2 regions of the Shewanella sp. SW32 genome follow, and region 1 is predicted to be linked to the other one. Evidence: riboswitches for the same ligand, from Rfam matches in the RefSeq annotation. Region 1 holds a riboswitch; the other holds the start of a gene.
What was found. Region 1 has a riboswitch for thiamine pyrophosphate ahead of L5M28_RS21650 (TonB-dependent receptor). Riboswitches for the same ligand answer to the same signal wherever they lie in the genome.
Positions count from the first base shown of each region.

Region 2: linked by a shared signal. The riboswitch ahead of thiC (phosphomethylpyrimidine synthase ThiC) and the one ahead of L5M28_RS21650 (TonB-dependent receptor) in region 1 are both predicted to bind thiamine pyrophosphate.

Region 1 is NZ_JAKKSJ010000053.1:5,936-9,365, forward strand. Features, by position in the region: gene tsgA (MFS transporter TsgA) at 1-419, shown strand, start outside; gene L5M28_RS21645 (Crp/Fnr family transcriptional regulator) at 487-1,167, opposite strand; TPP riboswitch at 1,365-1,503, shown strand; gene L5M28_RS21650 (TonB-dependent receptor) at 1,558-3,430, shown strand, end outside.
Region 2 is NZ_JAKKSJ010000004.1:65,399-68,828, forward strand. Features, by position in the region: gene L5M28_RS03255 (hypothetical protein) at 86-1,456, shown strand; TPP riboswitch at 1,624-1,722, shown strand; gene thiC (phosphomethylpyrimidine synthase ThiC) at 1,924-3,430, shown strand, end outside.

The sequences.
Region 1 (3,430 bases):
TTGGGGCGTTAATTTCGACTGTGATTGTGACTCGTGTAAAAATTCACCATTTCTTAGTCGGTATTATTGCTTTAGCTATGGTGATCACCGCTGCCATTGTCAGTACCAATAATCTTAATTGGATAGCTTATTTAACCTATGGTTACGGTTTTGTGTGTGCCGCGCTTTATAATGCATTTATTGCTTATGGCGTGTCTTTTGTAAAAAAAGCCAGCAGCAAAAATGTGTCATATATTCTTATTAGCGGAAGTGCTGGGGCGATGTTTAGCCCAGCCATCAGTTCTTTCTTTGAACGTATTATCGGATTACAAACAGTGATGTATGTGATACCTCTGCTTTACGCAGCGATATTTATGCTATTGATCGTTTCAAGTCGGATGAAATCGGCTATGGAACAACACTCTCCATCGGTAAGTTAATTTACCTGTGCATCCATCCCACACTCGGTTGTTAAATTAAGTCGAGTGTGGGTTATGTTGAAAGCGGTTATATACCTGCTTCAACAAATTTCTTGAGTGCGTTGAGATCACAAATCCGAATGCCATCTTTTTTCCGCTCAATTAAGCCTCGTTCCTCAAGATTTTGTAGCGCCCGACGGTAGACTCGGTCGGTAGTACCAAATCGTTCAGCCTCTAAATAGCGTTTACTAAAGCCATCTACGGGCAAGTCATTTAAGTATTCATGGTAAATATCAAATGCCACGTTATAACTGATGGGATAGAGCAGTCGTCGAGTAAAAATATCCACTGTGTCTTGGTAGTCAATCGCAATTGCACTAGCGAAAAATAGCGCGAGTTGAGGATGCTGACCGAGGCAATGTTGTAGTTTTTCAGCGCTAATCAACATGATTTCTAAGGGTTCACTGGCAATAATGTCTAGTTGACAGTGGTACTGGGTGAAGAACTCCATTTCGCCAAACAGTTGTGAATCACAATCAATAGTACCTAATTGAAAACACCGACCATTTCTTGCGGTATGGCCGAGCGATACTCGACCTTGCTTTACCAATACAAGTGATGCCATCGCTTCCCCCTGCGTCATGAGGTGAGCGCCTTTTTTGAGCATTTTTATTTCGCTGATGCAGCTAAGTACAACCGCTTCAATAAGTGGATAGTCTTGCTCCCATCGCTGGCTATAACGTCCTTTCGATAAAGGTTTTAGCTGCATCGACTATTGTCCTCTTACTGTGTTCGAAATTGCGACCTTCTATAGCATTATCATAATAGGCGGTCAAATGGACGAAAGGATTTAGGCGGCTACTAAAGATATTTTCATCATACGGACTGAAGGGCAGTGGTTTTCGCGACATTTAATTGAATCGCAGAGATAAGAGTGCCCACTTTTTATTTCCGTCATGTATACTAGGCACCGCCAAGGGGTGTTTGTTGTGCATTAATGTTACTCTGATTTTAACGTTAACGGCTGCAAACTGAGATGTCATCTGACGAACCCTTAGAACCTGATCCGGCTAATACCGGCGTAGGAATGGGCCAATCAACAGCACACTTCTGAATCGCTTATTCGTTGCCGGATCTCAAACATTATATTTGAGGTCCTATGTCAAACCGTAAAACGTCAAACCATCAATCTCCATTTTCAACCGTATTGCCAAGCTTATTTTTAGCCCGAGCGCCGCTGGCGTTAGCCATCGCTGCAGCGCTGAGCACCCCTGTTTTTGCACAAACCGACGCTATTGACAGACCCGATCCCAGCACTGAGATGGAAGTCATGGTGGTGACGGCGGATTTTCGCAGTTCAAGCTTAGAAAAAATGCCCTCCAGCATTACCGTTATCGACAGTCAAAAAATTCAAGATGAAAGTGCGCAACACTTTGAAGATTTGCTTAATTCTATCGCCAATTTTAACTGGTCAGGTGGAAGCTCTCGGCCGAAATATTTTCAAATTCGCGGTGTAGGGGAGCAGGAGCAATACCAAGGCGCACCTAATTCTTCCGTGGGTTACATCATAGATGATATCGATTTATCCGGTATTGGCATGGTGTCGAGCATGTACGATTTACAGCAGGTCGAAGTGCTTCGTGGACCGCAGGGGACGCGTTATGGCGCGAATGCCTTAGCGGGATTGATTTATCTGAAGAGTAACGATCCAACTGATGTGTTTGAGCATGGCGGCGAAGTGTCGTTAGGCGATGATGATTTACGCACTTTTAGTGGTTTCAGTTCTGGCCCATTAACGGATTCTGGCAAGCTGCTTTATCGTGTGTCAATGCAGCAACATCAGCAAAATGGTTACCACGATAACTTGTATTTAGACCGTGATGATACCAATGGTCGCGATGAATTCAGCGGCCGCGCTAAGCTGCGCTGGTATGCGACAGATGATTTGCAGTTTGATTTAACTGTGCTGCATGCCGATTTTGATAATGGCTATGATGTCTGGAGTTTAACCAATTCACCAACCCAGACAACATCGGATCAACCGGGTGTTGATAGCCAGCGCACCACAGGCGCGGGTTTTAAAGCGACCTATTCCGGCGCAGAAAACTTCGAATTAACTTCGTTAACCTCTTTTGCGAATACCGATCACCATTACAGTTACGATGGCGATTGGTCGAACCCTGAGTATTGGGCTGGGAAGCAATGTGATATTTATGATGCCGATTGGAATTCAATAGGAAAGTTGCCTTGTGTGTATGATGCAACATGGTCAAAAGTTGGTGAAAGAAAAACGTTTACTCAAGAATTACGTCTTACTTCAAATGATGCAGGGAAAATATTTAACGAATCGACTGATTGGTTATTTGGCGTTTATTTTTCTAATTTGCAGGAAGACAACAGTCTGGTTGATTATGCAAAATATAGTAACGGTGGTTTGAATCCTAGCTTTAAAGAAAGAACTAAATATCTGGATTCAATATATGATGCGAAAAATTATGCGATATTTGGTCAACTCGATATCGATATGAGTCATGATTATTTACTGTCTCTTGGATTGAGATTAGAAAATCGCTCGAGTGATTATAGTGATACAAATCTGGATGCTTTTTCGCCCTCTGAAACTATGTGGGGTGGTCATCTCGCATTGAGTAAAGCACTGAGTGAACAGCATAATGCTTACATTCGCGTTGCCAGAGGATATAAAGCGGGTGGTTTTAATATGACACTTCCCGCTGATTTCAGTGATAAAAAAGAGTTTAATACGGAAACTTTATATAACTATGAATTAGGTCTTAAATCTGCATGGTTATCTGGCGCTCTTAGTACGAATGTTGCTATTTTTTATATGGATAGACAAGACCAGCAAGTATCTGCATCTAAACAAAATCCTGAAGATATAAGTGAGTTTATTCTTTTTGTAGATAATGCTGGAAGTTCAAAAAACTATGGTCTTGAAATTGATGCTAATTGGTACATCGATAGTAATTGGCATTTATATTCTAGCCTTGGCTATTTAAATACAGCCTATGGTG
Region 2 (3,430 bases), on a different contig from region 1:
GGATTGATATTGAATTAGAGTGTAATCGTTCCACGTTAAGCATCATTGAAATCAATGGATACTATACAAAACCTAAGGATGGATTTTGCCTTTTCAACATCAACCCAAGGCCGCGCCTTTATTGACAGCATCTCCTACAGCGATAGCGATTGGAGATGATGTCGATAGTGCTTTGCTGATTTCGGTCACATCGCCAGAAGGTGAGACTTTTATCGCCTTTGATCATCAGCTCGGTGAACTGGATGCTGCTCAAACGCCTGTTTTTACCACTAATGCGGAGCCATTAGCGTTCAATAGCGGTGCAGGCTTTTTAGTCACTGAGCATGACACCCAAGCTATAGACCAAGAGCAAGCCCAAGATTTGGTACTGCAAGAAATCCGTGCTGAACATCAAGATCAAGATAAATTGGTTTCTGAATCTGAATCCAAACCTGAACTGTCTAGGACGATACAAACTAGTGCTCAGGGATTGGGGACGGGATCCGTTTTGCGTGCTCGTCAGCCGTATTTCAAAGGATTCAGTTTGTTATTTTTTGTGCTCTTAGTGCATGCGTGTTTATTTTTACTTATCTGCATTTTGTGGCGCCCGCAGTTAAATCCCTTTGGATTGAAGGAAATAGAAAGCCGTGGCCCTAAAGTGACAGCGATCAAGGCTTACTTTATTTATGCTCCCGCGGTAGAGAAAGCCGAAACCTCGGAGTCCAAAACTGAGATCAAGACCGAGGATAAGACTGAAGCGACAAGTTCTGTTACGCCTACAATTGTTCCCACACCTCAAACTCAAGTGAAGCCTCTGCCAATACTTGAAAAGGTCATGCCTGAAACAATAGCACCCGAAAAGGCCGTCTCTGAAAAAGTAGAGTCGGAAAAAGTGAACCCAGATACGGTTAAACCGAACATCACTCAATCGAGCCAATCTCAATCAAAGAAAACTCAATCAATTGCCCCAAGTGATGAACAACCCACTGAAACGATGGCAACAAAACCAACGAATACGTTGGATACCTCAGAATTAAAGCCGCAGCTTGGCGCTAAGAGCTCGCCTGCAGCAGAAGGTGAGAGCACAATAGCGACAAGCTCAAGCATGAGTTTATTCACCCAGCAATATTTTGAACGTCAGCGCGAGCAAGCGCTCGATGCTCTCGTCATTGAACAGGCCGATAAGTTCACCCGGAAATCGAATATGAGTGAAATGAGCCCAGAGATGGAGGTGCTATTTGTCCCTAATGCTGATGATTTCGGTGGCACAACGAGTCTAGATTTACCCTTAGACCCAAATCGTATTGTGCGTAAAGGGGATACTTGTTATCGCGTGGTACAAGTCGGCACTCAAGTTAATCCTAACGCCGAAAATTTAGGTTTTCCCATTAACTGCAGTGGCAAAAAAATCAATCAAGCTATTAATGATGCCATTCAATCTCGATTAAACAAAATGATGCTCAAACCCCATAAATAGTGACTTTCTTTTATGATTTATTTTCATGCTAATTATGAATTTTTTAGTTTAATTTTATTTAATCAATTAAAAACAATGAATTATGAATCTTTATTTTGGATTGGTGGTTAAGGTTTTTAATTGCTTTTTTCCTTGTTTGTTGCTGCCGCTTCTGTCTATACTGCCCACTCATCTTGTCGGAGTGCCTCTTGGCTGAGACCGTTTATTCGGGATCCGTTGAACCTGATCAGGTTAAAACCTGCGAAGGAAACAAGCGTAATAACACACATTAAATCGCTAAAATAGACGGCTTGAACACCTGTTTACTCAGCAGTGTTTTAAGCCTTAATGTTTAGATTTAATCGTTATTGAGCAGGGTAACTCAATTTTTGAAGCCAGTGTTGGCCACAAAAGTTGATTGCCATGTCCAGCTATCAACAACGCAATTCTCCAGACAAGCAACTCCATTTTTTAACGTGAGATTGCTTATGTCCAGTTCAAACCCAAACCCAGCTGTAGCTGCCAATGCGATAGAAATCACAGCACCAGAATCGACAATCCCTAATAAATCGACAGTGCCTAATAAATCGGCTGAGTCTAGTCAATCAATCGTGCCTAAGGCGCCGAGTCGCCGCGAAACCCGTGCGCAGTCCCAAGCCTTTATCGATACGTTAGCGCCACTGCAACATCCTAATTCACAAAAGATTTATCTCGAAGGTTCCAGTGCCGATATTCGCGTTGGCATGCGGCAAATTCTGCAGACTGACACATTTGTCGGCGGTACTGATGATGCGCCTATCATGGAAAAAAATCCGCCAATCCGCGTGTATGATTGCGCCGGACCTTATTCCGATCCTGAGGCCGACATCAATGTGCGTCTAGGCCTTGGTAAATTAAGACAAAACTGGATCCTAGCCCGCAACGACACAGAGCAATTATCCTGCGCGACCTCAGACTTTACCCAACAAAGACTCGCCGACGACGGTTTAGATCATCTGCGTTTTGAGGCAGGCTCGAGTGCCATTGTCCGCCCACGCAGAGCGCTGCAGGGCAAACGAGTCAGTCAATTACACTATGCCCGTCAAGGGATTATCACGCCAGAAATGGAATATGTGGCGATCCGCGAGAACATGGCACTTGCGCAAGTACAGGATGAAATCCTCAATCGTAAAGCCAAGGGCGAAGCCTTTGGTGCCTTAGTCGGCGAACCGATTACCGCCGAATTTGTCCGCGCCGAAGTTGCCCGTGGCCGCGCGATTATTCCGCTGAATATTAACCATCCCGAAGCCGAACCTATGATTATCGGGCGTAACTTTCTGGTGAAAGTGAACGCCAATATCGGTAACTCGGCGGTGACGTCTTCCATCGAGGAAGAAGTGGAAAAGCTCGTCTGGTCTACCCGTTGGGGCGCAGATACGGTAATGGATTTATCCACGGGTCGTTATATTCACGAAACCCGCGAGTGGATCATCCGCAACTCACCAGTGCCCATCGGCACAGTGCCGATTTATCAAGCGCTGGAGAAAGTGAACGGCGTGGCAGAGGATTTAACGTGGGAAGTGTTCCGCGATACCTTGATTGAACAAGCTGAGCAAGGTGTTGATTACTTTACTATTCATGCTGGTGTGCTGCTGCGTTATGTGCCGATGACAGCTAAACGTGTTACTGGGATCGTTTCTCGCGGCGGTTCAATTATGGCCAAATGGTGCCTGAGTCATCACAAGGAAAACTTCCTCTACAGCCATTTTCGTGAGATCTGTGAGCTTTGCGTCGCCTACGATGTATCCCTGTCTTTAGGTGATGGTATGCGTCCAGGCTCAATTGCCGACGCTAATGATGCCGCCCAGTTTGCAGAGCTTGAAACCTTAGGTGAGCTAGTCAAAATCGCGTGGGAATACGACGTACAAACCATTATCGAAGGGCCGGGACATATCCCGATGCAGCTCATTAAAGAGAACATGGACAAGCAGTTAGTTCACTGCGACGAGGCGCCGT